Regions from separate parts of the Chryseobacterium sp. FR048 genome, predicted to be linked through region 2. Evidence: riboswitches for the same ligand, from Rfam matches in the RefSeq annotation. Region 2 holds a riboswitch; each other region holds the start of a gene.

Region 1 (10,658 bases), 170 kb from region 2:
TTTTCTCCTGAAAGGTGTAATAATTTGATGGTATCAATTAACGGAAGCCCGGCTCCTACATTGGTTTCATACAGATAACGTCTGTTCTTTTTGTTCAGGGTATATCTTAACTTACGGTATTCTTCGATAGGAAGGGTGTTGAAAATCTTATTGGAAGAAACCAGATCGAATCCGTTTTCTGCGAGTGCATGATAATTTTTAACAAAATCCTTACTTGCCGTGTTATCCACAACGATAAAGTTCTCCAGTTGATTTTCATTAGAGAAATTGATCAGCTCTTCTACATTGGATGGGTGCTCCGCTGTCAAAACCTCATCACTCCAGTTAGATTCAAAACCTTTTTTATTGAATGCAATTTTTTTGGAATTGGCTACTGCTACTACTTTAAGGTCGATATTCTTACGTCTTTTGATCTCTTCTGAAGATTCCAGAACCTGATCAATCAAAGTTTTCCCTACATTTCCGTGGCCAATAATCGCCAAATGAACGGTTTTCGGTTTTTTGAAAATTTCGGATTCGATGATATTTTTCGTTTTTTCGTCCTGTGAGGAAGTGACTACAATATTGACTCTGTTTTCTCCTGCGATCTGATTTAAAAGTAATGGAAACACATTATTTCTAGCCAGTTCAGCAAGAACTTTATTGAAATCTTCTGCTACAAATCCGATAACAGACACATTATTGATGCTATAGATCTGTGAAACTTTTCCTGATTTTCTTTCTGCCTCGAATTCATCGATAAGACAAGCAACTGCTTTTTCGGCGTCATTTTCGTGAACCAAAATAGAAATTCCGTTTTCTATGGCTTGCTGGGAGATCACTCCTACGCTAATTCTTGCTAAAGTAAGCGCTTTAAAAATTCGTCCGTCAATTCCGATTTCTCCTAAGAAATCTTCGCCTTCAAATTTGATAATTGACCTGTTCTTTAAAAATTTTATTTCATTAACCTTTTTCATTAGTCTATAAGATGTTTTTTATGATATTATTTAATTGTTGATATTCCATTAGGAAGGCATCATGCCCATGCATAGATTGGATCTCGTGATAAGAAACGTTCTTCTTTTTCTCTTTTAAGCTTTCAAAACACATTCGGATTTCAGAAGCCGGGAAGAACAAATCTGTATCTACGGAGATCATGTGCATTCGTGCTTCTATCTTCTCCAGTGCGGCTTCATCGGCATTAATATTCATCAGAAGGTGGTTCATCAGTCTGTATGCTTTTAAACTAAACCTTTCGTTTAGTGCATTACCATGATATATCAGCCAGTCTTCTGATTCGAGCCGCTGTTTATCCTGATTATATTGAGTTTGAAATCTGTCATTGAGCGATTGTGGGGTTCTGTAACACAACATGGCATGAATTCTCGCTTTTTGTAAAGGTTCATCCTGTGAATTCAATAAGAATTTCTGAACTAGGCATTGTGCGTGAAGCCAGTCGTGGGTTCTGTAATCGCAGGCTATAGGAATAAAAATTTCTGCAAGCTTAGGTTGCTTTGCCAGCATTTCCCATGCTATTCCTCCTCCCAGAGAGCCTCCAATAATGGCATATACATTTTTGATATGTAAAGCTTCCAGCCCTTTCAGAAATAGATTGGCTATATCTGAAGGGGTAAAGTCTTCATAGTCTTCAATTAAAAAATCGTCATAACCGTTTCCGGGTATATTGAAACACAGAACTGTGTATTTATTGGTATCAACCACCTGATTTTCTCCTACAAGCTGTTTCCACCAACCTTTTTCTCCAGATACTGCAGAGTTTCCGGTAAGGGCATGATTGATCAAAATGATGGGAGCTGTAAACAGGTCTTTCCCGAAAAGCTCATAGCTTAACGAGATACGATATTCCTTTTGGGAATAGGTCTGATACGAAAGATTAATATAGTTTAGTTCTGTTTTCAATTCTATTATTTTAATACAATTGAAAATGCCACAGGAAATGGCTGAAAAGAACTTCAGTAAGTTATCTGTCCAAAATAATTTTGGTAGAACGTAGCACCTTCTTTGCTTGCACAAAGGGTTGCTAAGGTTTCATAGGGTCTAATCCCTCAACCTTTCTTGATAACATTTTCAATATTTGAATGAACGAATGGTGCAAAGGTAGTTCTTTTATTTTAATTTCAAAAAAAAATTATTTTAATATTAAAAAAAGCCTTTAAATACAAGTCTTTCAGAACTATATTAATTATTATTCAGATAGAAAGAATTGGAATTATTTTACAAAAAAACTAACTTCGTATTGAAAAATGATGATATATGATCGCCGAAAAGGAAAGATTACAAGATAACAAATGGAAAAACTGGGGACCTTATGTAAGCAACCGGCAATGGGGTAATGTACGTGAAGATTACAGCCCAAACGGAAATGCATGGAACTTTACCAATCATAATAATGCCGAGAGCTATGCCTACCGCTGGGGTGAAGAAGGTATTGCAGGAATCTCCGATGTAAAACAGCTTTTCTGTTTCGCTTTTTCATTCTGGAATAAGAAAGATAAAATGGTAAAGGAGCGTTTCTTTGGTCTGAGCAACCCACAAGGAAATCATGGGGAAGACATTAAAGAAATCTTCTATTATCTGGACAATACACCTACGCATAGCTATATGAAGATGGTGTACAAATACCCGATCAATGAGTTTCCTTATGATGAGCTTCTTATTGAAAACGGAAGACGAAGTAAACAGGATCCGGAATATGAAATCTTTGATACCGGAGTTTTCGATAATGATGAATATTTTGATATTTTCATCGAGTACTGCAAGGCTGATCACAACGATATTCTGGCAAGGGTTACCATCTGCAACAGAAGTCAGCATGAAGCTCCCATTGTGGTCATTCCTACTGTCTGGTTCAGAAACAACTGGAAATGGGGGTACAATACTTATAAGGGAGAGATGAATGCCTATTCTTATGATGACAGCATCAATATCGGGCATGACAGTATTTCAATCAAAAAGCTGTATTCAAGAAATTCTAATGTACAGCGTGTATTCTGTGATAATGAGACCAATACGTCTAAGCTTTATGGAGCTCCTTTAGCTGAAAATAATTATTTTAAAGATGGGATCAATGATTTTGTTATTCATAGGTCCAACACCGTTAATCCTGAACATAAAGGAACGAAAGCGGCTTTTCTGATCGATGAAATGATTGAGGCAGGACAGTCTAAAGTTTTTGAATTCAGGCTGTGTCCTGATGAAACGGATGAACCTTTTGCTAATTTTGACGAAATCTTTACTGCCAGACAGACGGAAGCTGAAGAGTTTTATAGCGAAGTTCAGTATGATACGGTAAACGAAGATGAAAAGAATGTTCAAAGACAGGCTTTTGCCGGACTTCTGTGGAATAAGCAATTCTACCATTACAATATCGGAAAATGGCTGAAAGGAGATCCTAATTTTGAAGCTCCAAGAAATTTCAACGAATATGTAAGAAATACGGAATGGAATCACCTTCACAACAAGGATATTATTTCCATGCCTGATAAATGGGAATATCCCTGGTATGCTACGTGGGATCTGGCATTTCACTGTGTTCCCTTTTCTATTATTGATGCCGAATTTGCCAAAGGGCAGCTTTTATTACTGACCAAAGAATGGTATATGCATCCTAACGGACAGCTTCCTGCCTATGAATGGAACATGAGTGATGTAAACCCGCCTGTACACGCATGGTCCTGCTTCCGTGTTTTTAAGATTGATGAGAAAAATAATGGAAAGCCAGATCTTTTATTCCTTGAAAAAGTTTTCCAGAAACTTCTTTTGAATTTTACCTGGTGGGTCAACCGTAAGGATAAAAACGGGAAGAATATTTTCGGAGGCGGTTTTCTTGGGCTTGATAATATCGGTGCTTTTGACCGGAACATTGAGTTAAAGGATGGCCAGCACCTTGAGCAAGCCGACGGAACAAGTTGGATGGCAATGTACGCCTTGAATATGATGCGAATTGCGATGGAGCTTGCCCAATATTATCAGGTATATGAGGATATGGCCATCAAATTCTTTGAGCATTATCTGTATATCGCCGAAGCCATGGAAAATCTGGGGGAAGGAACGAAAGGTTTATGGAATGAAGAGGATGGCTTTTTCTATGATGTTCTCCAGCTTGGAAACGGAGACAGTGTTTCTTTAAGATTAAGAAGTATTGTAGGATTAATTCCTTTGTTTGCCGTAGAAATTGTGGATCACCGCCTACTGGAAAAGATGCCCAACTTCAAAACCAGAATGGAATGGATCTTAAAAAATAAACCAGAACTCACGAAACTTGTTTCTCATTGGGATGAAGAAGGACACGGAAGAAAGCATCTTATGAGTATTCTCCGTAAAAACAGATTGACAAAGGTATTAACAAGGATGCTGGACGAAAAAGAATTTTTAAGTTCTTATGGAATACGGGCCATGTCTAAGGTATATGAAGAAAATCCGTTTGTATTCTCGGTTCACGGAACAGAAAATGTAGTGTATTATACTCCTGCAGAAAGTGACAGCCGAATGTTTGGTGGAAACAGTAATTGGCGTGGCCCCATTTGGTTTCCGATCAACTTCCTGATTGTAGAAAGTCTGCAACGTTTCCATTATTATTATGGCAACAGCTTGAAAGTAGACCTCCCTACCGGAAGCGGAGATAAGAGAAATCTTGATGAAGTGGCACAAAATATCAGTAAAAGGCTCTGTTCGATTTTCTTAAAGGATGAACACGGCCAACGAGCTTTCAATGGAGGAAATCCAAAGTTTAATTATGATGAACACTTTAGAGATTATATCACCTTCTTTGAATACTTCCATGGAGATAATGGAAGGGGTGTGGGAGCTTCTCACCAAACCGGTTGGACAGCCACTGTGGCGAAGCTGATCAAGCCGAGACTTACTTTTTAATGAATAATAAAAACCTGGATATTCTTATCCGGGTTTCTTTTTGTATGTATTTTTTGCCACGGATGTACGAATGATTCTTTTTGCATAAGATCTATACAACTATATTTTTTATTGTATAAATCCTTCTTTATTAAATATTAGGTATTATTATCTATTATCTTATTCGTGCATCCGTGGCAAAATAAAAAATGAGGCATTCAAGCCCCATCAAAATTTATATTTTTTCTCCGTTTACATAGACTTCGTAGCCTATTTCTACATTCGGTTCTAAGGTTTTTGATACGGAACAATATTTTTCAAAAGACAATTCTGCTGCTTTCAATACTTTTTTAGGATCAATCTCTCCTTCTAAAAGGAATTTCACTTTAATAGATTTGAAAGGTTTGGCATCATCTACCTGAACTCTCTCACCTTCTACCTCTGCCTGAAAACTCTTAATCTCCTGGCGCTGCTTTTTTAAAATAGAAACTACATCAATCCCGCTGCAGCCTGCCACTGCCATCAGTACACTTTCCATTGGGGATACTCCTTTTGCTCCGGGCTGAGAAGTATTGTCCAAAAGAATAGAATTTCCCTGGCTATTGGTACATTCAAATAAAAAGTCGTCGTTGATTCTGTTAAGTGTTATTTTCATTGTTGCTTGTTGCTTGTTGCAAAGTTATAAAATTCCTCTCGCTTTTATTTCCAAATATTTATTGATAACATCGATATTCAAATTCTCGGGAAGGGTATATACGGTATAGATTCCATATTTGCGGAGCTCCTGAATAATGAGTTTCTTTTCAAATTCGAATTTCTCAGCGACAATTTCATCATAAATCTCCTGCATATTTTCAGGATTTTTATTGATCAGTGTCTGCAGCTCGGAGTTTTTGAAAAATACAACTACCAGCAAATGGTTCTTGGCAATTCCGCGGAGATATTTCAACTGGCGGTTGAGCCCATCAAGGGTTTCAAAGTTGGTAAAGAGTAAAATAAGGCTTCTTTGATTGATAGAATATTTTACATCCTGGTATAAACGATTGAAATCACTTTCAAAAAAATCGGTTTTAATGTTATAAAGTGCTTCTGAAATTTTTTTCAGCTGTCCCGATTTATTGTCGGCGGCAATTTTATTCTCTGCTTTTTTCGAGAAAGTCATCATTCCTGCCCTATCTCCTTTTCGGAGAATAATGTGTGATAATGCCATAGTAGCATTGATCGAATAATCCAGAAGGCTTAATCCGTTGAAAGGCATTTTCATCGTTCTTCCTTTATCAATCAGCATAAAGATCCGTTGTGATCTTTCATCCTGAAACTGATTGACCATAAGCCGATTGGCCTTGGAGGTTGCTTTCCAGTTGATTGTTCTGATGTCATCTCCAGGGACATAGTCTTTGATCTGCTCAAATTCCATGGTATGTCCCAGCTTTCTGATTTTCTTAATTCCACCCAACAAAAATTCGCTTTGCAAAGCCATCAGCTCATATTTTCTCAGGTGAATAAATGATGGATAAGCAGCCAATGTTGCATCTTTCTGGAATGTATATCTTTTTGAGACCAGTCCTAAAGGTGAAGATGCATAGATATTCAATCCTCCGAAATGATATTCTCCTCTCTCTTTGGGTTCCAGGGTATACTGAAAAAAGGTATTGGACCCTGGGCTGACCTTCTTCTCAATTAAAAAATCTCTTTTCTGAAACTGGAAAGGGATTTCATCAATGATCCTGGTGTTTATTGTAAAATTGTAGTTGTTTTTAATATCAATTTTCACAAAGTTTTCGTCACCGTTGGATAGTTTTTCCGGTAATATTCTCTGAGCCTGTAATGCATTTTTATGATTAAAAAGCAACAGATAATCTACCATAGCCGCAAGAAAGCAGATCAACAAAACAATGTGAGCCCCCCACATCAGGACCGGAAAGAAAAATGCTAAGACATACAGCACTCCCACTCCTATGAGTGTAAAGAAAAAGCGTGTATTGATGTATAAGTTTTTCATTATTTAGGTGGCAGGTTGCAGATTATAGGTTTTAGGTTTTAGATAAATACTCATTCGCTTTATCCCGATCATTATTATTGTAAGGAGTTGATTAAGCCATTTAACATTTTCGAAATTTCTATAATCTCATGATTTAATTTTAAATAATCCTCTTCTTTTAAAAAATTGAGATTTTTTGAAATTATTAATTGTGTTTCCACTTCTGCACAACTGCCTCTTGATATTTTTAAAAATTGCAGGTAATCAGGCTTGCTTCTTCTTGAATTTCCTTCGGCAATATTGGATGGTATAGAAACGGAGGCTCTTCTAATCTGTGATATTAGTCCATAAACTTCATTCTTAGGAAAAGCATCTGTAATTCTATAAATTTCAGTAACAAAATCAATAGATTTCTGCCAAACTAAAAGGTCTTTGAAATTTGCCATATTGAATATTTTGTACTTAATTTAAATCTTGGTTCTCCATCACCTACTACCTGCTACCTGTAATCGACTTCCTATCTGGGAATCTCTATTCCTTCTAAGATCTGACGGATAATTTCATCTGCAGTAAGTCCTTCCATTTCTCTTTCCGGAGAAACGATTACTCTGTGTCTTAAAACAGCATAACTTGCTTCTTTAATATCTTCAGGGGTTACAAAATCTCTTCCTCTTAAGGCAGCGAAAGCTTTTGATGCAGTAAGAAGTGCCAATGATGCTCTTGGAGAAGCTCCCAGATATAAGAACTGATTTTCTCTGGTATTGATGATAATTTTAGCAATATATTCCATCAACTGAGCCTCTACGATAATCTCTTTTACCAGATGCTGATAATTTTTCAGTTGTTCTGCTGTAATGACACTGTGTACTCCTTCGGTTTTATCTTCTTTCTTACTTTCATGCTGATTTCTGATAATGGCGATTTCCTGCTCAAGGTTTGGATACCCCACGTTGATCTTGAATAGAAAACGGTCCAGCTGCGCTTCCGGAAGTCTATAGGTACCTTCATGCTCTATCGGGTTCTGGGTAGCAACGACAAGGAATGGCTCTTGCATCGTATAACGGGTACCATCCATTGTGATCTGTCTTTCTTCCATCACCTCAAATAAAGCGGACTGTGTTTTCGCCGGCGATCTGTTGATCTCGTCAATGAGTATAAAATTGGAAAAAATTGGGCCTTTTTTAAATTCAAATTCGGAGTTTTTTACACTGAAAACGGATGTCCCCAGAATATCTGAAGGCATAAGATCCGGTGTGAACTGAATTCTGCTGAAGCCCACATCAATGGTTTTAGCTAATAGTTTAGCCGTAATGGTTTTAGCCACTCCTGGAACTCCTTCAATCAGGACGTGCCCGTTTGAAAGCAGTGCCGCCAAAAGGTGGTCTATCATATTTTCCTGACCTACAATGACCTTTCCTATTTCTGCTTTTACTTTGTCTAAGCTTGCACGAAGTTCGATCATATCTATTCTGGACTGAAACTGATCTTCGTTTTTATTGAGGTTTATAGAAGTTTGATTTTCTGTGTTTGGGTTATCGAAGTTTTCCATAATTTTTATTTTTGTTTTGATAGGACTTCGTTCTATCTTTGGCTAAATCGTCCCGTTGGGACTCTCTTTTTTCAATACAGCAATGTAATAATTATACAGTTTTATTAAAATAGTTTGTATTTCTATTGGTTTACTCTACTGTTGTACTATTATATTATTTAAATATTTCGTCAAGCAGTTTATTGATCCTTGCGAGGTCTTCCTTGATCACACTGGCATAAGGATCCTGTGCTTTTTTGATCAGGTTGATGGCTTCATTGATCATTTCCATTGGTTTTCCAGTCTTTAATTGTAGTTTTTTAGCGAAGTCTTCGTCTAAATTCTGGGTATCAATGAGCAGATCCAGTCTTACTTTATTCAGGAAATACTGGGCTTTTTTTGACATCATATCATGAAAATCGCCTTCCTGAAGATAGAGATTTCCAATACTTTTCACAAAATCCAGGGAAGTATTTCGCAATGGTTCTGTTATAGGCACTATTCTCTGTTTTCGCTTTGCATTAAAGAAAATGAACAGTATAAGTCCTCCCAAGAGGATCCACCATGCATACTTTAAAGCCGGATTGGCTAATATAAACCTCATAAAGAACTGAGAAGTCTTTGTGTTGCTTTTTACAAACCAAAGCGTTTCTTTATCCGGAAGATAGGAAAACACATCTTGTGCATATTTTATATTTCCGGGTTTCAGGAGGTAATAATTGGTAAGAAAAAGCGGTTCTGTATGGGCATAGATAATTCCTTTGCCAAATTTCACTTTAATAAAGTTTGCCTGATCTGTATTCCTCTTTTCTACCGTTTTTCCCAGTATTTCAACTCCGGGTTTAATAAATGAAAACCCTCTTCCTGATGGAAATTTATCTAATTTAATGAAATCATTCTGATATTTCTTATCTGTAAATTTCAGTACATTTTCTTCTTCAAATGATATTTCCGAGTCATAGTATCCTATGCTGTCCGAAATCTCTTTAGGCATACGGCTTACCATCAGCATTGCTTCTGATCCGGCAGAAACCTGATCCAGAATTTTCTTCCAAGACTGGCCATCTATGTCGTTTTCGATGATAATGATATTATGGATTCCCTTTTTATGCTGGCTATAGTATTCGTAAGGAGCCGTCTCAATTTTCTTCAGATTATTTTTAAAGAGATTTCCAGCTTCATTATTGAAAACAAACAGACCAAAAGGAGATTTTTCATGAATATCAAAATTCTTCCGCCAGTTTAGGGTCTCTTTTTTATTAACTTCAAGCAACGCCAGAATCGTCATCACAATGATGAAAATTACAGCATATATTTTGAAAGTTTTATTCATGATTAGTTTTTGTTATGGTTTAAATGCCTGATATTTATTTTTAAATTTCTGATAGCTTTGTTCTTCGATATTGAACTCCCCGTACCAGACATTGTCAAAAATATAGGACAGATCGAAGAATTCATTTTTCAGGTGAGCTGCCTTTAATTCAGCGGTATAATCTTTATTTGTTTTTTCAGGGTTCCAGTTGATCAATTTTTTATCACTCAATTTCTTAAGAATAAACAGGAACTGATACCGTACCGCTGAGCGATAGTCCTTTGCAAGTTCAAATTTGGCAATGCTTTCAGGAAAATTAATCTCATGGATGTTTTCATGTAGCTCTTCTACATTCAGATTCAGTTTTTTATTTTTCTTACCGAAAATGAAGTTTCCATCTTTTCCAAGAATATATTTGATGATGAAATAAAGCAGAAAACCGACAAGGATAATAGCAAACAGACGAATAAGAAGAACTGTGAATTCCGCAGATTTTGTAAAAGCTGTTTCACCAAAAATGCTTTGTATAAGCTGCTCTATTTTTCGCATCAGTTTTTGCCCGAAAGATTCTCTGGGTTTGGATACTGAATAATCGAACTCATTTCCTTTATATCTTGATGGAATATTCTCTTTGAACTGTTTAGGATAAACTGTATTCTCGGAAACCGGGGTTTTCATCAATACCGAATCTGCACGCAGCATATTGCGGTAATGCTCGGTTGTATAAAGAGAATCTACCAGATCATCACCTACAGGCCCGTCATCCTGAGCCTGAACGAGCCCAAGAGAAAGAAAAAAAAGGATAAAAAAAAGAATCTTATTCATTGATACCTATCGTGTCTATTTCTTCAAGTTCTACTTTCTGGTGAAGATCAGTTCTGCTGTCATAATACATCAGCCCGGAATTCACATACAGCAAATTGGAAAGAACTAATGAAAGCAGCATAGAAATTCCATAAAATACAAAAAAAATCATTCCTACAGTT
Region 2 (10,658 bases):
TTTCCAGCAGCATCCAAAACATAGGAACCATCTGCATTTCTTTCATAATACGGATAAAATGAAGGAACTACTCTTGCTGCCTGAATAACGTTGCTTGCTTTGGAATCCGAAGAAGTAGGCGCCTGCTGAATACTGTTCGTATAGTTTAAATTCACTCCGACATTTAACCATTTCTTCACTTCAGAATTGATCTTCAATCGGGTATTATATCTTTTAAATCCTGATTCAATGGCCAGTCCTTTATCATCCAGATACCCAAGGGAGAAGAAATAGTTGCTTTTCTCGCTTCCACCGCTGATGTTAAAATCCACCTGATTTCTTGAAGCCATTCTTTGCAAAACATCCCTCCAGTCATCATTCCATAATGGAGTTGCTCCTGGTAATAATTTCCCGTCCGTTCCTACCGGTTTTGAATAACCTGATCCGTAAGGATTGATTCCAAGCATTGACACCAGATTATCAGATGCCATCTGTGCGGCTTGCTGAGAAGAGATTTTATCAGACTTATAACCGTTTCTCAACGCTTCCCAGTACAATTGAAAATACTGATCTGTATTTACCTGCTCATAGTCTTTTACCGCTCTTCCGGAAAATCCCTGGCTGATGTTAAGGTTTACTTTTGATTCTCCTTTCTTCCCTGACTTTGTTGTAATGATAATAATCCCGTTCGCACCTCTTGAACCATATAAAGCACTTGCCGTAGCATCTTTCAAAACACTGATCGATTCAATATCAGCAGGGCTTATCGCGTTAAGGTTTCCATCAAAAGGAATTCCGTCCACAACGTACAAAGGATCGCTGGACGCACTCACAGAGCCAATTCCTCTGATTCTGATCGTAGCAACAGCTCCGGGTTGTCCGGAAGAACTTGTGGTCTGAATTCCCGCTACCTGCCCTTCCAGTGCTTTGGTAATATTGGTAACAGGCCTGTCGTTGATTTTATCACTGGAAATGGTTGCTACAGAACCTGTATAACTGTTTCTTTTTGCCTTTCCATAGGCCACAACGACCACTTCATCGATCTCCTTTTCACGGAGTGTATCTTTTTTCGGTTTGGAAGTCTGTCCATTTACTCCTGCAATTCCCAGGAAGAATGCAGCAACTGGCGGAATCCAAACTTTAGAATTAAATAAATATTTATTAATCATAATCAATTTTGTTTATCAAATATTAAAATTTTGCCCTTTGCAGAAAAGTCAGCAAAGGGCATCGATAAATACGATAAACCAAATGCTTATTTTTCCTTTATAGGCTGAATGTAACACCTTACGCAACGCAGGTTGTTAAGACTTCACAGGGTCAGTTCCCTCCGTCTTTCTTTATAAGCCGATCGAAATTATGTTTGCAAAGCTATAAATATTTAGTCTACAAAACAAGTAGACTTATTTATTTTTACCTAATAATTTTTCAAAAATTAACGTAAATTTTATTAAAACCCGTTACAACAAAGCATTGTAAAAATTAACACTTTCGCAAACATGACAAATATCATTAAAAATACCACAATGAGTAAAAAGAAAACGAAGCAGGAATTTTTAATCATTAATTGAAAAAACTTTTTAATTTTATAGTATGAAAGTTTTGATTATAAACGGGCCTAATCTGAATCTTTTAGGCACCAGGGAACCGGAGATCTATGGAAATGTATCCATGGAAAGCTATTTGGAAATATTAAGTTCTGAGTTTCCGGCTCATGAATTAAACTATTACCAGTCTAATATTGAGGGAGAGCTTATCAACAGGCTTCAGGAAGATGACTTTGATGCGGTAGTGATCAATCCTGGGGCTTTCACCCATTACTCCTATGCGATCGCTGACTGTTTAAAGAATATTCGAAAATCTAAAGTAGAGGTTCACATCAGCAATATTTACAAAAGGGAAGAATTCCGACAGAAATCTGTAACAGCAGCCTGCACAGATGCTGTTTTATCCGGGTTTGGGATGGATGGCTACAGGCTTGCTATATTAAGTCTTAAGTAGTCAAGGCCTACCATGAAAATCAACGATAAAGTTTATTGTAATTCCATAGGGAATTATCGCAACCAACTAACGAAAAGAAAGTCATATACTATTGAGGAAATACATTCAGATTCCGGAAACCTGAGAATCTGTAATGATGAAAATAAATTGAAATGGTATTCAAAATTCTACTTCAGCCCCGAGCCAGAACCTGAAATCACTTTAATTCATATTGATGATGAAATAATGAATCCGGAATCTGATGATATAGAGGTGACCATTACATTCTCTAATAGTGATAGATATTGGCTCACTTTTACTACGCCGAAATATCTGGAAGATCGTCTTGAAACGGAGCCTTATTTTTCATCAAGTCATTTTCTGATTGTCAAAAATCTAAGTGAAGAGGTTATAAAAACTATCATTTACCAACTGGATGATCAAAATGAGTTGATCAGCAATTGCAAAAAATATTAAAAATAGAAAAGCCTCATCAGTGATGAGGCTTTTCTATATTGAAAAATAATCTTATTAGATTGTTTGTTCCTGTAATTGAGGTCCTGAAGGGATTAATCTCTTACCTTCTTCAGTATCGCAATATTGTTCGAAGTTTTTGATATATCTTGAAGCAAGATCTTTTGCTTTTTCTTCCCATTCTGAAGCATTTTCGTAAGTATCTCTAGGATCTAAAATACCTGTAGAAACGTTTGGAAGTTCAGTAGGAATTTCAAGGTTCATGATTGGAACCTGAACTTTAGGAGCGTTATCAATAGAACCGTCAATGATGGCATCGATAATTGCTCTTGTATCTTTTAGAGAAATTCTCTTACCGGTACCATTCCAACCTGTGTTTACTAAATATGCTTTAGCTCCGTGTTCTTTCATTTTTCCGATCAATGTTTTAGAGTACATTGTTGGGTGTAATGTAAGGAATGCTTCACCAAATGCCGGAGAGAAAGATGGCTGAGGTTCAGTAATTCCTCTTTCAGTTCCTGCTAATTTAGAAGTATAACCGCAAAGGAAGTGGTACTGAGCCTGATCTTCGTTCAGGATAGAAACCGGAGGAAGTACTCCGAATGCATCTGCTGAAAGATAAACGATCTTCTTCGCATGACCAGCCTTAGATGGTAATACAATTTTGTTGATATGATAGATTGGATAAGAAACTCTTGTATTTTCAGTGATAGATCCATCAGTATAATCTGCTACTCCATCGTGAATCACAACATTCTCAAGAAGTGCATCTCTCTTGATTGCTCTGAAAATGTCTGGTTCTTTTTCTTCTGAAAGGTCAATTACTTTAGCGTAGCATCCTCCTTCATAGTTGAATACTCCGTTGTTGTCCCAACCGTGCTCATCATCTCCGATAAGGTATCTTTTCGGATCTGCTGACAAAGTAGTTTTTCCTGTTCCTGAAAGACCAAAGAATAAAGCTACATCTCCTTTTTCACCTACGTTTGCAGAACAGTGCATAGAAGCCATCCCTTTTAATGGAAGGTAGTAGTTCATCATTGCAAACATCCCTTTCTTCATTTCACCTCCGTACCAAGTACCTCCGATGATCTGCAGTTTTTCAGTAAGGTTAAACATTACGAAGTTCTCGGAGTTTAATCCCTGAGCTTCCCAGTTAGGATTGGTTGTTTTAGAACCGTTGATTACTGTGAAATCTGGTTCTCCAAAGTTTTCCAGCTCATAGTGAGAAGGACGGATAAACATGTTGGTAACAAAATGCGCCTGCCATGCTACTTCCATGATAAATCTTACTTTAAGTCTTGTATCTGCATTTGTTCCACAGAAAGCATCTACAACATAAATTTTCTTAGCTTCGGAAAGCTGGTTCATCACTAGTTCTTTACAAGACCCGAAAATTTCCGGCGTAGTGGGTAAGTTTACTTTACCATCCCAGAAAATTGTATCTCTTGTAACATCATCCTGAACAATATATCTGTCTTTAGGTGAACGACCTGTGAAAATTCCTGTTTTTACTGATACCGCGCCCGATTCCGTAAGTTCCGCTTTCTCAAACCCCTGATTTTCAGGAGAAACTTCAGCCTGGTATAATTCTTCATAAGAAGGATTACACACTACTTCATAGTTTCCTTTAATCCCTAATTTCTCTAAATCCTGGATGATTTTAGTGTTTTTCATTTTACTTATATTTTCTATTTCTTTATTGACTTCAACAAAAATAATATTAATTATTTGTTAAAGGTGGTTTAAATATACTGATATAAGTCAGAATGACAAATAAAAAAACAGGATTGTAAATTATTGATTATAAATTAATTATATCTGACCATTCAAAAACAGTCGTAAAACCTTTCTCCCAAAAATAGTCTTTATAGTCCCCAAATTTGGCACTCATCACGAAATCTCCGCCCCATGCACCCAAACTTTTGACAAATACAGGGCAATCAGGGAATATTTTTTCTTTAACTGTAGGAATACCAAGAAAATCAGCAATTTTTCGTTCATGAATCATCATTAATTCGGAAAAATTTTCCAATTCATTGCATAACAAAATTTTCTTTGTGATATTCGAAAACTCATTGACCAATTCCGGTGACTTATTTTTCGACTTATAAAAATTGATTCCTTCTCTGCTATCCTGCTTCTGATTTAAATGAATAAAAATCAGTTCATTTTTAAAGGGAGGATTAAAGTCTACCTTTTCATATCTGATCTCAGGTTTACTCTGGAAAAGAACTGCAGATTTCTCTTTGGCAACGGCGATGTCATAGCCACTGCCTCCCAAACTAATGGTATTTAAGTGAAAAGGGTCAATTTCCGCCCATTCCGCAAGGTTATTCATCAGCGTAGAGCTGCTTCCAAGACCAAAGTCTGCGGGAAACTGAAGGTTTGTTTTTAAATGATAGGTAAAATCATTTCTGAATTGAGTGGTGGAAAGCTGCTGAACATTCTTTAAGGTCTTTAGTATAAATTCAGCGCTTGATGGAATATTGGTTTCAAGGATCTGCCAGTTTTTGTAATCGATGACAGCCTTTAACCAGGGTTTATTCTGATGGAGCGCTTCCCAAAGAATCAAAGACTGATGATCATCCTTTTCTTCAAAGAAAAACTCTTGTCCCAGCCTGGTAGGTACCGCTAAGACAAGAGCTCCATCGATCGCGAAATATTCTGAAGTAAGCATAAGCTTGCCCGGTGAAAAAATCGCTTTCATATATTTTTTTAATTAGATCGCTGATGTAGCGTCTACAGATCCGTCAATTTTTTTGATCAATCCCTGAAGGGTTTTTCCTGGGCCTACTTCTACGAAGTTTGATGCACCATCTTTAATCATATTCTGAACAGACTGTGTCCATTTTACAGGACCGGTAAGCTGAGCGATAAGGTTTTGCTTGATCTCATCAGGGTTGGTTACCGCTGTTGTTGTGATATTCTGATATACAGGAATCGTTGCTTTTCTGAATTTTGTTTTCTCGATTGCAGCAGCGAGTCTTTCCTGTGCAGGCTGCATCAAAGGTGAATGGAAAGCTCCGTTTACAGGTAATAATAATGCTCTTTTTGCTCCTGCTTCTTTCAGTTTTGCACATGCTTCTTCTACTGAAGCTGTTTCTCCTGAAATAACCAATTGCCCTGGGCAGTTATAGTTAGCCGGAACCACTATTCCACTGATCTGAGCACAAATTTCTTCTACTTTGGCATCTTCCAATCCTAAGATTGCGGCCATAGAACTTGGATTTGCATCACAAGCTTCCTGCATTGCCTTAGCTCTTTCTGATACCAGTTTCAAACCATCATCAAAAGATAAAACGCCATTCGCTACCAGTGCAGAAAATTCTCCTAAAGAGTGTCCTGCAACCATTTCAGCGCCAAGACCGTTTACAGCTTTTAATGCTGCTACTGAATGTATAAATATTGAAGGCTGGGTAACCTCTGTTTTTTTAAGATCCGCATCCTCTCCGTTGAACATAATGGAAAGAATATCGAAACCTAAAATTTCATTGGCAGATTCCATCAGATCTTTAATATCTTTTCTAGAATCATACAACTCTTTTCCCATTCCTACGAACTGAGAACCCTGCCCTGGAAATACAAGTGCTTTCATGTATTGAATTAAATATTATGCAAATATAACTATAATGTTAAGAATATTCTCTTAAACAGCTATAAATCATTTAAGGTACTAACCTGATTACTCTATACCCTGTATTGACGTAAGCTCCGTTAGCCTTTGATTTTACAAACTCAAATTTTGTAGCAAGCTGAGTCTGAACTTTATTCATCTGTTTAAAGATTTCTCCTTTTTTATTTTCTCTGGTCAACATGTCATTTACGACATCAAAACCTACAATAGCATATTTTGGTGGTGTCTTGCAATATTTGCTCTTATAAGCAGCCAGTATTTCTTTTTCAAAACTACCGTCAGTATTGATCTTTCTATCCATCAGATACACCAGACTTGCCTGGCTCAGCTCATCCACTTTCTTTTCGAAAATTGGGGAATAGAACATACTGAATGCCTTTACACCCTGTACTTCTTTGGATAAAGCGACCACTTTATTCGCAAAAGCATCACCCGCAGCATTATCATCATTGGCAAGAATGGCAATAACAGGAGCAGACTGCCCTGTCATCATATTCTGATCCAGCTGAATATCTGCTGCTGAATTGACGATGATCACTTCAGGATTTTTTACTGCTTTTTCAAGACCTGATTTGATATAGTTGGCATTTTCTTTCTTAGCATCTGCCACTACATAGATTTTCTGATTAGAATAAACCCCTTTTACCTCTTCGACGATTTTATCAGCGTAGGTTTGGTTGTTGGTTTCTACAATAATAAGATTGCTGTAATTATATAATTCCGGTGTGTTGGCAAATGGCGCTACTACCGGTATTTTTTGATTTTTAGTAAAGTCCAGAACATCAATCACATTCGACTTGAAGAACGGACCGATAATAAGGTCAGTGTTCTCAGGGTTAATCTGAGTAAGAGAATTTTTGAAAGAAGCTTCATTTCCTGAATCTACGATCTTAATATCCAATTTCTGCCCTCCCCTTGCATTTCTTTCAATAGCCAATTTTGCACCTGTCAGGAAGTCAAGAGCCATCCCTCTGTACTGGGTTTCGTTTGTGCTGTACCCGAACGGAAGCATTAAGATAACGCTCAATGCATCACCGTTTTTCTTTACGTAAGCTGCATCCTGTTTTTTTATCCTTAAAACCATTCCGGTTTTCAGTCCTTTTGAAAGGTCCGGATTAAGAGCGATAAGTTCGTCAATAGAAACTCCGAATTTATTCACAATGGAGAATACAGTATCTCCCTGTTGAACGGTATATGTTACGTAATCATCTCCTACCACAACATTGGATGCTGATGGAGATTTTTCATTCCCTGAATCCATTTTTGCTTTTGGATTTGCAGGTTCAGTAACGGTAACTGTATCTGTATTGGTATTTGTTCTTTTTATTTTAATAGACTCACCAGGTTTCAATCCTTTTTCTTCTAATCCGGGATTTAAAGCGAAAAGGTCCTGCTGGCTGATTCCGAACTGTTTTGTAATTCTGTAATAATTATCTTTAGCCTGAATGACGTAGTTTTCTCCTTCTGCCACTGGTGTAGCCGTTGCGGGCTTTTCAGCAGGAGTTTCCACAGGTTTAGCAGTTGCGATTACGGTTTGCTGGTCACCATATTTTTTAATGCTTGCAAGAGGTAATGTGATCTCGTCTCCGATTTTCATATGAGAATCCAATTCAGGATTCAGTTTTCTAAGATCGGTTTCAGAGATACGGTATTGTTTTGTAATTCCATAGATCGTCTGTTTAGGCTGTAAAACAATTTTACCTACTGCAGCTCCGGCAGTAGTATGCACTTTATCAGCTACCACAGGCTTAGTCACAACCGCAGTTGCAGCCTTATCAGATTTGATGGTTAAAACATCTCCAATAGCCAGTTTGCCATCTTTATGCTTTGGGTTTAGCTTCAGCAATTCATCTACAGTTATTCCATACTTTTTGGCAATATTGTAAGGGTTATCGCCTTGCACAACTGTATGTGATTTCTGGGCTGAAACTCCCAAAACCATACATAAACTGGATAGAATAAAAAACCTCTTTATCATATTCGATAATTATAATTTACAAAAATACTTCTTTAAAATTAAATGGCAACAATTATTAATTTGGAATCTTGAACCACCATCTCTTCCAAACAATTTTCAAGCCACGAATAGCCATAGTCTGAAAAGAATACACTAAAGTTATAGACTCTTTCCTGCCATGTTTTAGCAGGGTGAACGTCTAAAAACAGATTTTCAAGCCTTTCCAGCAATTCGTTCTGTTTTATTTTTTCAGCATGAAGCAGACGTTTCTTCATTCTTTTAAATGACTTCAGCTGTCTCACTTCTTCAGCTTTCACCATATTTCCGAAAGACTTTTCGGTAGTTTCTGCAGAAGCACGAAGTTCAGAAAAATTATTGATCAGTAAGTTTTCCTTTTCATCCAATAATTTTAAAATAGCATTATCTTCTAAAATTTTCTGATTGGTGATCACTGTGAAATTCTGGAAAAAATCTTCTATTGTAAGATCCAGTTTTTCAATTTTCCCTAATGTCTTTTCTTTCAGAAACAACATAGAATTTCTTGGGATAAGAATAGGAAAAGGGATATTAATTTCGGAAAAGTAATCTTTCAGTTCAAGCCAGTACATGATCTCAGCATTCCCACCAATATAAGCCAGATTGGGAAGCACATTTTCCTGATAGACCGGGCGCATTAATGCATTTGGACTGAATTTTTCAGGATGGTTTTCCAGTTCGGATAAAATCTCTTCTTCCGTAAACTGAATATTTTTATCTACTACGTTATATTTCTGACCATCGAATTCTATTCTGTCTCTCGTATCAGAGAGGTAGAACAAATTAATCTCACGTGGATTTACCTGAACCTTACCATACTTTTCAGTGAGAAGGTCTACTTTATTTTTAGAGTTTTTGTATAGACTGAAATCAAGCAGCTCATCCTTAAAGATCTCTTTCATCTGAGTTTTCAGTGCTCTGGAATCTCCATCCAGTATCAGAAGGCCAAACTCAGAGAAAAGGCGGTTGACAAGTATTTTGATTGCTTCAGTCAATGTATTCCCTGTCTTATATGCTTCCTTCATCATTAAGATCAGTTCGGTTCCGAAAATAGAATCTTTGAACTCTTTTTCAAATTCCGAAATAAAATAGGTATCACTGATCTCAATTCTTCCCACAGGGCCACCTGATTTTTCGTTGGTCTCGTAGTAATTGTTCTCGGTTTTAAAATGATTGATCTCAGCAAAATCATGATCTTCTGAGGCCATCCAATAAACGGGAACAAAATTAAAATCCGGGAAATATTCCTTCAGATAGGTACAGGTCTTGATTGTCTGTAGAATTTTATACACAAAGAAAACAGGCCCGGAAAAAAGATTCAGCTGATGTCCGGTTGTAATGGTAAATGTATTGGGAAGCTTAAGATCCTCAAGATTCTCTTTCTGCTTTGAAGAAAGCTTAAGGTTTGAAAGCTGTTCGCTCAATACATGATGCAAAACCTCTCTCTGCTCTGAAGTAAAAGACTCTTTTTTCAAATGAATCTGCTGGCTGAAATGCTCAACAGAAAATATTTTATTTTCAAAACCTTCAATTTTCTGATTCAAAAAATCTTTTACCAATTGAGGTATGCTTTCTATATCGTTGAATGATATTTTATTAATTGTTTTCAACCCTGTATCGTTTTTAGTTGAACAAATACCACACAATCCCGATGTTCAGTCTGAAATCATATACCGGATAATGTGGAAATGCGTATGCTTTGTTGTGGGAAATAAAAGTCCCTATCTGCTGCCCTTCTATGAAAAAGAACATCTTTTTCACTTTCATATTGATATAAAGGTCAGCAATTGGCTGTCCTCCGATGGAGAATGAATTTGCATTAGGAAGAATATATTCGTTAAGCACCGGGAAATAATCTCTTGATGCAAACTTAGAGAAGTAATATACTTTGATCCCTGCCTGAATTTCCGCTGCCTTTTTGAATGCCTGGGTCTGATAGAAGAAATTGGCTCTACCGATGAAACTTGGCAAAGGAAGTAATTCTTTGTTAGTTAATGTATTTTGGAAATGCAGTCTTGTATTCAAATGGAATTTGTTGAAACTGAACGTAGCGTCTCCTCCGATCTGAGAGATATTCACAGAATTATCGCTTTGTTTCGGGTTTCCATTGCTATCGAAATAGGTATAGTTATCGATTCTGAAATAATTGGCAAAAATTTCAGTTTTGAACCACTTCAGATTGATACTTCCGCCTACTTCCATCACCGACTGATTCTTAGCATTGTCCAGATAATAATTGAAATTGTTGTAAACAGAAGTATTCAACAGGTAGTTGAATGAAGGATAAGCACTTTGAAAGTTTACTTTAGCATTAACAAAATAATCTTTTATCGGCTCGAATTTCAAACTATTGGCGGTTCTCAGATAGCTTTTGAACTGACTTCCGTTTGAAAATTCTAAAAATGAATTCAACTGTATTTTATCCCAAAGTTTTACCTGCAGATTACCTACAGCTCCAATTCTGTTTTCTTTAAGCTCGCTTGGAAAAGGGACACCATTAAGAGTCACTACATCTCTTATTCCCAATTTGATCATCTGGTAACGTACCCCGGCATCCAGTTTGAATTTCTCATTATTGAAAATCAGACTTACGGTATT
Region 3 (10,658 bases), on a different contig from region 2:
AAATAGCATACGCTGCAAGGTTTCCTTTTTCGTTAAATGATAAGGTAGCCAGTGAAGTGGTTCCTTTTTCTGAAAATTTATTCGGATCTAAAAATACTTCTGTAGCTTTTGTCTTCTTGTTGGTTCTGTATAAAACCGACTGTGCCTGTAGACCGTCATTTTTAGAATAATAAGTATAATCACCTCTTTCAAAAGGCGCTGAAATTTTTTCATAATTCCAGATCTCTTTCAACTGGTTCTTAATTTTATCTCTGAACGGAATTTTTGAAAGGTAGTTCTGGCTATAGGCAACTTCTTCATCTACCCATTTTTTTGTAGCATCAGAATCATTTTCCAGGTCTCTGAAAGGATCTGAAACGGCAGTTCCAAAATAAGTATCTGTCTGATTCCCCTTTATTGCTTTAGGATAATTCATTTTTTGAGCGTAAAAAGATGCTGAAAACAAAACTCCAGCAGTTAATAACATAGGTTTAAAATTCATAGTGAACGGTTTTCTCAAAAATACGCAAAGTCTGTGAAATAAAAAAAGCCTCCAAAACGGAGACTTTTATTCTGTATTTAAAGTATTTTTCAACTATTCATTTGTTCCGAAACTCCCGAAGTAAAAATCGGTAAGGTTCGTCACAATTTCATCCGGGCTCCCATTCCAATAATATGTTTTACCCCCTTCTTTAAGTTCGTACAAACTAAAATTCTGATCTGTCGTTACCGTCTTATCTGCATTTTTAAAATCCTGAACTGCCTGAATCAGGTATTTCTTCAGGTCTTCGGCTTTCACTTTTTTAATATCTCCGGTAGGTCCAGGGGTTAATTTGGAAGGGACCTTAAAGCTTACGGAATAAGTAATCTCAGCAATTTTATCTCCTTCTACATATTCATTAGGAACCACTTTTACCTCTTTAACGGTAAGTTTTCCGGCTTTAAAGTTTTCAAGCATAGCCGTGAAATAATCTTCAGCCTCTTTTTTACATGCTGTAGCAGCAGCTTTGGGAAATGCGGCCAGGAAATTCTCCACAGTCCCTTTTTTCATTTCGTCGGATGTTTCTTTAAAATTTACCTGATATGCATTCTGCCCTTCTACGGTAGGCCTCAAATAGTCGTTAAGTTTGTTCAATGAAACCTCATCATTGTTCACAAAGGTTCCGAAGAATAATTCAAATGCTTCTTTGGGTTTCTTAACTTCCACCTGAGCCGAAACGTACTGCCCCATCATCGTAAGCAACAGTAATAAAATAATTTTGTAATTTTTCATAATATATATTTGATTTAATGATTTGAAAAACAAAAACCTCTGAGATTTTCAGAGGTTTTGTTTGTATGTATAAAACTTTAGTAGTTTTCTTCTTCTCCTTTCATTTTCTCTGCATTTTCTGCCATGATTACCGCATCGATCATTTCAGAAATATCCCCATTCATATAAGCATCCAGATTATACATCGATTTGTTGATTCTATGATCTGTTACCCTTCCTTGCGGATAGTTGTATGTTTTAATCTTTGCAGAACGGTCACCTGTAGAAACCATAGATTTACGCTGTGCAGCAATATCTCCCTGTACTTTCTGCAGTTCTATATCGTATAGTTTTGTTCTTAGCATTTCCATTGCCAGCTCACGGTTAGCCAGCTGAGAACGGGCCTGCTGACAAACAACCACAAGACCTGAAGGTTTGTGTGTCAACTGAACTTTAGTTTCAACCTTGTTTACGTTCTGACCTCCGGCACCTCCTGAACGTGAAGTCTGCATTTCAATATCTGCAGGATTCAGTTCGAAATCTACTTCTTCCGCTTCCGGTAAAACCGCAATGGTAATTGCTGAAGTATGAACTCTTCCCTGAGATTCTGTTTCCGGTACACGCTGTACACGGTGAACTCCGGATTCGAACTTCATGATTCCATATACGCCTTCTCCTTCCACTTTCATGATCAGTTCCTTGTAGCCTTTTGCCGCTTCATTAGAATCTGTCACTTCATGTCTCCAGCCTTTTGTTTTGAAGTACATGGTATACATTCTGTAAACATCTTCTACGAAAATGGCAGCTTCATCTCCTCCTGTTCCGGCACGTAATTCCACGATAACGTTCTTGTCATCTGCAGGATCTTTAGGAATCAGTAATACTTTAAGCTCTTCTTCCAAACCTGGAATTCTGGATTGTGCTTCCAGCTTTTCCTCTTTAGCCAAGTCTACAAGATCTCTGTCTGACCCATCAGCAATGATTTCATCAGACTCAGCAATAGAATCCAAAGCTCCTTTGTACTGATCGTAAACCCTTACAATTTTCCCCAAATCACTATATTCTTTGTTCAAAGAAGAATATCTTTTTTGGTCTGAAATGACATCAGGCTGTATAATAAGGTCTGCAACCTCATTATATCTTTGTTTTATAGCTTCTAATTTTGGAATTAATGATTTAGACATTCTGGAATTTTTGTGGGTGCAAAGATAAGAATTATTAATTCAAAATTAAAGTATAAATTTTTGAACGCTAGGACGAAACTGCAAAAAGGGTAATTTGCAAAACTGGCTATGGGTATTTTAAGGCTCTTGTTTCCGTCAGTTGGCTTTATTCAGTCTTCTGTCTATTACATATAAAACAATTCCCACCGCTACAATTCCCAGCCCGATCATACTTTCTTTGGGATTATGGATCAAAGTAAAATAAAGGATATATCCGCTGAATAATAAAAAAACGGTCGGAAAAATGTAAAAAGCATTGGATTTGAAGATTCTCCGGTCTTCTTTTTTAAGGAAATACACTGTAGAGATCGCAAGGCTTGCAAATAACTGAAGAATAAAAGCTGTATAAACGAATATTTCTTTAAAACTTCCTGTCAGAATAATGACAGCAGCAATCACTGCATGGGCAAAAATAGCTCTTACCGGAATCCCTTTCTGATTACTGACTGAAAGCGGCTTCCAGATATAACTGTCCTTAGCAAATGCCTGTGTCAATCTTGACCCTACCCAAAGATAACCACTGATCGTCGCAATGAGCTGCAGCGCAATAAAAATATTGACTATTTTTCCAAAAGCAGGACCAAGCATATTGACAGCAGCTTCTCCCATTACATCTTCTTTTCCTGCGAGCTGGCTCACCGGAGCATGCTTCAGCATAATGTAATTGACCAGAATATAACTTACCGTCACAAAAACAGTTCCGATGATCAGAGATTTGGGAAGGTTTTTCTGAACATCATTGATCTCCCCTGCGATATAAGAAGCCGAATTCCAACCGGTATAGGAATAAGTAACAAAAACCAGGGACGTAGCAAATGCAGGAAGCATGATCTCATTCTGCCAGCTGTCCGTAAAATTCAGGCTATTTCCGATCTGAGGAGAATCCGAGAGTCCTACTCCCAGAATAATAAGCACAATAATAAATGCTATTTTAATAAAAGTAAAGAAGTTATGAAATCTGCTGGAAGTCTTTAAACTGAATGACAGACTGACTGCAATCAGAAAAATAGCAGCAATCGCAAAGCTATTTCCGAAATTGTACTCAAATACCGAAAGATATTTTGACATCGCCAGCGCTGCCAGTGCAACAGGTGATGAAAATCCTATAATGAGTGAGATCCAGCTTATCAGGTATCCGAACAATGGATGATAGGTTTCTTTAAGGTAAATAAAATCACCTCCGTTTCCTTTGAAATAAGATCCCAGTTCGGCATAACAGAATGCCCCGAACAAAGCCAGAATTCCTCCAATGATCCACAACAGAAAAATACTGTAGGTATTGGTAATATCAGACAGCTGGAATCCCAGAGTGGTAAAAATACCTGTCCCTATCATATTGGAAACCACAATGGCCGCAGCTGTTTTCCATCCAATTTTATGTGAAACTGTACTCATTTAATGATTAAAAATTAAAATTAAGCCTTCCGAAGAAATAACTTCCCAGTGTTCCCATCTGCACCGGTGCATATTTGAACACACCATAATACGAATTTTTATAGACCTGAAGATCCGGAAAAACATCCAATACATTATTGGCCCCTACGGTAAGATTGATTTGTTTGGTAATATCATATCCTACACTGATGTCTGTAACGACCTTGGGAGAAAATTCCTGTACTTCACCAAACGGAAAACCGTCTCTTATCACTTTACCAAAATAAGTATTTCTTACCAGAAAATTAAATTTCCCTATTCCATAATTCAAACCTAATGAGGCCTTTGTCTTGGGTGAAAGTGTTTCAATGATGTTGATCTGATCCGGTCCGAAATATTGATCTCTGGGTGTACTGATCTTTTCAGGGAAATGAAAATCTGTTATTTTGGTTTCCGTATAGTTTCCGGCAAGGTTAATATTCAGGTTTCCACCAGCCAATTTCCAGTCATAGGAAACCACCAGATCAACTCCTTTTGTTTCAGTATCAATAGCATTGGCAAAAAATCTTCCACTTTCTACCTCATTTCCTGTGCCTACGACCTCCGGATCTGATAGTCGGGGATCTGTAATATTACTTGTAATAACGATTCTGTCTTTTACTTTGATGATATAACCGTCTAGGGTAATGAATAAACCTTTGGCTGGTTTTAAAGTAAATCCGGCACTTCCATTCACCGAGGTTTCCTGCTTTAAATGATCAAATCCAAGAGCCTCGGCTGCTTTACTGTCATTTCTGAAAATCCCTTTGGTCACAATATTGGACCCTGAAGTGGATATATCCGCATAAGAATTATTAAAATACTGCTGTTGAAGAGAAGGTGCTCTGAAGCCTGTTCCTACAGCTGCCCGTACAGCATAGTTTTTTACAAATTCATATCTCACAGCCAGCTTTCCGTTCAGGGTATTTCCAAAGTCGGAATAGTTTTCAAATCTTGCTGCCGCATCAATATTCAGTTTTTTATCCAGATCATACGAAATATCAGCATATACCGCAGTGGAATATCTGTCTTTTTTCAATGCATTTCGGGGTGAAAAGCCTATAAATGACTGCGATCCTCCAACTCCACTCACCGTTGAGCCGTCAGTAGCGATGTTTCCATTAATATCATACTGTGCGTAAGAAGCCTCCTCTCCGGGCTTAATCTGATATTGTTCGAATCTGAATTCTCCTCCAAATGCAATATTGAATTGGTTTAAATTTTTAGAAACATCAAGGTTCACCGTATTTTGCAGAAAGCTATGAGCCCCTGCATAAAAACGGGTTGGAGATTTCGCTCCTAAGGATGCGTTATTTGTATTGCTGACATTATAATTGAAAGTATTGCTTCCAAAAGTATTGCTCAGATCCACCAGCCAGTCATTCACGTTATATTTCGCTCCCACGGCATAGGAAAAATCATAGATCTGAGATCCCAATACCGCCTGAAACCCATTCGGGTAAATGGATGCAACGACATTCGAGGTTTCACTCGGAAGTCTTCTGAAACCATATCCTTTTCCTTCTTTGATGCTGAATCCACCAAAAGAATAGATTTTCAGCTGATCATTCAGAGGGTATTCTGCATTAAAAAACAGTTGCCCCTGCCTGATCTGTGCATCTCCGATCTGAAAATTAAAATCATCACGAGTCAATCCTCTTGCTCTGATTGCGTCGTCATCTGCTTTTTTTGCATCATCAAAATTGGGTGCAAATTCATACGCAAAATGATCTCCGAAAATATCCAGGTCATGATTTTGGGTTCTTGTTGTTTTTCCTCTATGGCTAAGTTGTAATGAAAGGTTGATATAGCTGTCTTTTTTCCCCAGAGAAGTTCCGTAGTTGACCCCGGCCTGGTAGGTTTCTCCATCATTTCTTCCGCTCAGTCCATAGGTGGCGCTTGCAGAAGCTCCTATATCTTTTTTAAGGATAATATTGATGACTCCGGCAATGGCATCAGAACCATATTGGGCAGCCGCTCCATCTCTTAGAACTTCTATTTTTTCAATAGCAATCACGGGAATTGTACTCATGTCTGTTCCTACTGAACCGTTGCCCACCGTATTCTGATAATTGACCAGAGAAGTTGTATGTCTCCGTTTTCCATTCACCAATACCAAAACCTGATCCGGACCCATTCCTCTTAAAGTGACAGGATCAATATGCTCTGTCCCGTCTGATGCAGACTGCCTTACGGAATTGAACGACGGGATAACATAGTTCAGCAGATCCTGAACGGTCATCTGAGGTGAAGACTTCTGTATTTTTTCAATATTGATCACGTCTACGGGAACCGGTGTTTCCAGCTTTGTTCTTTTCGCGTTACGGTTACCTACGATGATAATATCTTCGATTTGTTTTCCTTTTTCCTCCTGCTCCTGGGCAGCAATCAGAATTGTCCCAAGCAGTAGTACGGCTGTACTTAATTTTTTCATTTTTTCTCTTGCCAGTTAATAATATATTCCAGCGGATCAATCCGCAGATTACACAAGACTTCAGGAAAAGGAATTCATATAAGAATATTGATTTCGCTTATCTCCCCCATCGGGTTGGAATTAGCACCTTTACACTTCTGGAATCGTGCAGGTTGCTAAGGTTTCTCAGGGCCAAATCCCTCCACCTTTCTTGATAAATCTACTGCAAAGGTAGAGTATTTTTTTAAATATGCAAAAAGGCAAATTCGCTGATTCGCGAATTTGCCTTTTCATTTTTTTTATGATTTAATGTTTAGTTTACTGAATGATCATCTTCTGTAAAGCAGTACCCGTGTCTGATTTCAGCTGAACAAGGTAAGTTCCTGCAGGATATTTTACATTCACTTCATAGGTTCCGCTTTCTTTATCCAGTTTGAAGGTATTCAGTTTTTTACCACTCATTTCAGAAATAATGATTTCCCCGTTTTTTGCTTTGCTAAAGATCAATTTTGCCTGACCATTCTTTACCGGATTATCTGCAATCTGAAGAGATAGTTTATTTGCCGCATTCACATCTGCTGTGGATAAAGATCCTGTATAATTTCCAAAGATTCTGAACTCTCCTGGCTGCAATGTAATCGGTACAGTTGTAGAAGTGATATTGGAAACGGTATCATCCATCAGATTCTGCCATTGTCCGGTATAAGGAAAATAGGGAACGACATTCTGTACTGAAGTGGAATAATTAGCCAGAACCACTACGTTTTTCATACCATTAAGCGTATTATCATAAACGTAAATTCTGGTAATCAGTCCATCCGGATCATTCGCCAGATTGTTCGACTCTATACTGTATGTTTTGGATTTAAAAACCTGATGGGTATTTCTGATATCGATGATCTTCGCCCAGGTATCATACACTGCTTTCCTGTTTATATCCGTATCATAGCCTAAGGTAAAAGCTATAGGTTTCTCATCTGTTCTGCATCCGCTGTTGATGGTTCCGTCTGCACATCTGTTAATACTGAATTCATAGCCCAGTTCTCCAAACTGCCAGATCATCTTCGGTCCTGGAATGGTAAAGAATGTGGCTCCGAAAGTTTTCATTCTTTCAAGGGCGGTATTCAGATTTTTTACATTGTAGCTTCCGTTGACTGCTCCATAGGCCAGATTTTTAAACATCAGTCTCTCTTCATCATGGCTTTCTCCATATCCCACGGCACGCATATCGGTAAAACCGTGAAGACTATGATTCATCCGGTCATAATTACTATTTTCCTTATAGCCCATCGTATTTTGATTATAAGGTTCTGTCTGTTTGTTCCAAAGCATTACTCCTTTTCCTTCTGCTACTCTGTAATTCGCCCATTGCTGCTCTTCAGCATCTGTGCCTAGATGTTCAAAAATCATATAAGAATTGGGATCAATGGACCATTGTCTGTCTGCATAATGTTTCATAATATCTACACGGTCCTGTTGATAAGCATTGGTACAGGTTTCATCGTTTTCGGAACAGCTTTGGGTAAATCCTTTGGTCAGATCCCAACGGAACCCATCGATACGGTATTCTGACAGCCATTGCTGAAGGCATCTTTCAACGTAATATTGCGTTGAAGAACTGGAATGGTTAAAATCATTGAACACATTATAGGAATGTTTCGGAACCTGGTTGAAGTAAGGGTTATCCGGAGCCACATCTCCATAGCCGTCACCATCCGGATCGATATTCCAAAGTCTTACTAAAGGGGACCGTCCTGTGGCATGGTTGAATGCTACATCAAGAATGACTGCAATTCCGTTCTGATGGCACAGATCTACAAATTCTTTAAATTTTTCAGGGGTTCCGTAGGCTTTATCCAATGCATAGTGGAAAGAGGTATTGTACCCCCAGGAAAGGTTTCCGTCAAATTCCATGATCGGAAGCAATTCGATAGCATTGATCTTTAAATTTTTAAGATAGGAGATCTTATTAATCAGAGACTGCCAGTTTTTCTCCTGTGTAAAATCTCTCAGTAATAATTCATAGACAATAAGGTCTTCTTTCGCCGGTCTCTGAAAGTTGGTCACCTGCCAGTTGTATGGAGTTTGTCCGGTTTTGAATGTTGAAACTTCAAAACCCTGCCCAGCAGGAAATGCCGGTAAATTCGGATAGGTAGAGGATGAAATCCATTGATCGTCATAGGAAGACAGGATTTGTGGAGAGTAAGGATCTGCAACTTTTCTTAAATCGTTTGTCCTGTATTGAAATGAATACAGCTGCTGTGGAGTCAACCCGGTTAGCTCGATCCAGTAAAGATCAGGATTGGTAGTATCTCTTTTCATCAGATAGGCATCATTTACCGCCCAGCCGTTGAAACTTCCGATTACATGTACAAAGTTTTTCCCGGGTGCATATAAGGCAAGGCCTGCTTTTGTCTGGTCTGTCGGATGATAGTTGATTCCTTGTCTGATCCAGCTTGGAACGGCTTCAGAAATGACATTCCTGGGAACCTGCAAAATGAATGAAGTACTTTTGGAGCTTGAGCCCTGAGTGGCAATCAACTCCATATTGGCATCCTGAGAAACTGTATAGTTATAGCTAAAAGCCTGTGAAGGAGTAGATATAGAGTTCACAACAATCCCATTGGCTTTCAACTGAAAGGTTGCATTTACGTTGGTAGAAGCGGTAATATTGATTGAATTTCCTGCCGGAACCGAAGTAAGACTATTCGCCAGAGGATGGGTTAAATTCAGGTTTAAAATCCCTACATTCACAAAAATATCCGGCATAGTCTGATGGCTTCCGGTTTTATCTTTTAATAAAAACCCGAACCGTCCGATTCCTGTTCTTCCGAAAAACGTAGTGGGCGTCAATGTCAGAGAATAGGTATCGGTTCCTGCATTATAGCTTAGCTTATTCTGGTCATTGGAGTTATTCCAGCTTCCGTTGGTAGGACAGTCCTGAGTATTCTGATAGTTGGTATCGAAAGACCACGACCAGATATAAATTGAATTATTGGATACGCCCCAGGCCGTTTCATCGATCTGATCTCCTGGTACCGTGAGCGTAATTGCATCGGTTTCATTAAAAGGAGAAGGGGTAATGGTATAATTAATCTGCCCAAAAGCCCCCATGGTAATGAGAAGAAAAACAACAAAATAAAACTTTTTCATATCTTTATTTTTATCGAATATAGTACTAATTTTCTTTTTTGACAGTCATTTTTACTCTCTCCTCAGCAAATCCTTCACTATTCATAAAAAAAGACCCATGAAAATTTCATGAGCCTTCCAATAAAAGTAATTGTAATGAACTATATTTTTTATATGAACGAAAATTTGGTCAATATATTGGTTGCTACCCTTAAAAAGGATCAGTCTTTTATAATCTTTTTAGAAATGGATTGTCCGTTTTTAAATGTTAACTCCAGCATGTATACTCCGGAAGGGAATCTGCTTATATCAACCCGGTTGTTCGAGAACTCAGTTTTCATCTTCTGACCTACCGCATTAAAGATATTCACCGCTTCTACATGAGCATCTGTTTTAATGGTAATAATATCTTTTACAGGGTTGGGATAAATGCCTATTGCCGGGCTGTTCAGTCTCACCTCAGCAGTTCCTAATGATGCTGCGGGTTTGATACATCTTACCGAAGCTCCCTGTCCTCTCGGTGCTCCTGCAGAAGCATTTGCAACTGTTGCTCCCACATACAGATATTTACCTCCAATACCTGTAGGATCTGAACTCCAGTAATATCCTCTTTTTCCAACAAAGGTAAAATCACCGTCTAAATTGCTTCGGTAACCTGCTGCCGGAAGTTTTAAATTACTTGCATGCGCTTTCCCCGGGCTCGTAATATTTTCAGTACTGGTAATTGTTTTCCATTCCGGTTGGGAGGGCATTTTCCAATCCGCTCCTATTGCTTTGCAGGGATCTATCCCTACTGCGTCCGTAACTTCTGTTACATTTTTTCCGGCCCAGGTATCCGACAGTGCATTTGTATCCCACCATCCGGACGAACCTATGATAAATGAATGTATTCCTGCCAGTCCATCAGGATTGTTCACTTGTGGAACGGATGCCAGAGGAGAGTTTTTGAGCTGATGACCGTCATCCCATCTTCCCCATTGGAAAAAATCTCCATAAGAATTTTCATCATCCATCCCGGTCGCCACCTGTGAGCTTCCTAGGTTCTGCTGAAGCCATATATTTCCATCTTTTGCTCTTACGGTAGCATACGTTACCTGCTGTCCCTGATATACAAATCTGACACAGCCGGTATCACCTACGTTACTTCCCGGATCGCTACAGTTTTGCGGAAGACCCGTCCCCTGGGCCTGCAAAGGAACTCCCGTCATAAGTGTGAGCAATATTCCAGCACTTAGATTTCGAATGG

What was found. A riboswitch is a leader RNA that binds a small molecule or an ion and turns the genes downstream of it on or off. The one in region 2 is predicted to bind S-adenosylmethionine.
Positions count from the first base shown of each region.
Region 1: linked by a shared signal. The riboswitch ahead of AC106K_RS14800 (alpha/beta fold hydrolase) and the one ahead of AC106K_RS15595 (SusC/RagA family TonB-linked outer membrane protein) in region 2 are both predicted to bind S-adenosylmethionine.
Region 3: linked by a shared signal. The riboswitch ahead of AC106K_RS26710 (TonB-dependent receptor plug domain-containing protein) and the one ahead of AC106K_RS15595 (SusC/RagA family TonB-linked outer membrane protein) in region 2 are both predicted to bind S-adenosylmethionine.

Region 1 is NZ_JBXDSE010000005.1:13,798-24,455, forward strand. Features, by position in the region: gene AC106K_RS14795 (ACT domain-containing protein) at 1-956, opposite strand, end outside; gene AC106K_RS14800 (alpha/beta fold hydrolase) at 961-1,899, opposite strand; SAM riboswitch class I at 1,958-2,065, opposite strand; gene AC106K_RS14805 (MGH1-like glycoside hydrolase domain-containing protein) at 2,254-4,872, shown strand; gene AC106K_RS14810 (OsmC family protein) at 5,087-5,506, opposite strand; gene AC106K_RS14815 (DUF58 domain-containing protein) at 5,531-6,853, opposite strand; gene AC106K_RS14820 (four helix bundle protein) at 6,928-7,278, opposite strand; gene AC106K_RS14825 (AAA family ATPase) at 7,350-8,381, opposite strand; gene AC106K_RS14830 (hypothetical protein) at 8,536-9,693, opposite strand; gene AC106K_RS14835 (DUF4129 domain-containing protein) at 9,706-10,497, opposite strand; gene AC106K_RS14840 (DUF4013 domain-containing protein) at 10,490-10,658, opposite strand, start outside.
Region 2 is NZ_JBXDSE010000005.1:181,965-192,622, forward strand. Features, by position in the region: gene AC106K_RS15595 (SusC/RagA family TonB-linked outer membrane protein) at 1-1,148, opposite strand, end outside; SAM riboswitch class I at 1,232-1,328, opposite strand; gene AC106K_RS15600 (type II 3-dehydroquinate dehydratase) at 1,573-1,980, shown strand; gene AC106K_RS15605 (hypothetical protein) at 1,993-2,436, shown strand; gene pckA (phosphoenolpyruvate carboxykinase (ATP)) at 2,491-4,107, opposite strand; gene AC106K_RS15615 (GYDIA family GHMP kinase) at 4,235-5,140, opposite strand; gene fabD (ACP S-malonyltransferase) at 5,153-6,028, opposite strand; gene AC106K_RS15625 (LysM peptidoglycan-binding domain-containing protein) at 6,099-8,045, opposite strand; gene bshC (bacillithiol biosynthesis cysteine-adding enzyme BshC) at 8,084-9,670, opposite strand; gene AC106K_RS15635 (putative porin) at 9,684-10,658, opposite strand, start outside.
Region 3 is NZ_JBXDSE010000014.1:79,412-90,069, reverse strand. Features, by position in the region: gene AC106K_RS26730 (prolyl oligopeptidase family serine peptidase) at 1-481, opposite strand, end outside; gene AC106K_RS26725 (hypothetical protein) at 575-1,252, opposite strand; gene prfA (peptide chain release factor 1) at 1,330-2,415, opposite strand; gene AC106K_RS26715 (APC family permease) at 2,551-3,849, opposite strand; gene AC106K_RS26710 (TonB-dependent receptor plug domain-containing protein) at 3,857-6,301, opposite strand; SAM riboswitch class I at 6,396-6,501, opposite strand; gene AC106K_RS26705 (alpha-amylase family glycosyl hydrolase) at 6,599-9,433, opposite strand; gene AC106K_RS26700 (T9SS type A sorting domain-containing protein) at 9,634-10,658, opposite strand, start outside.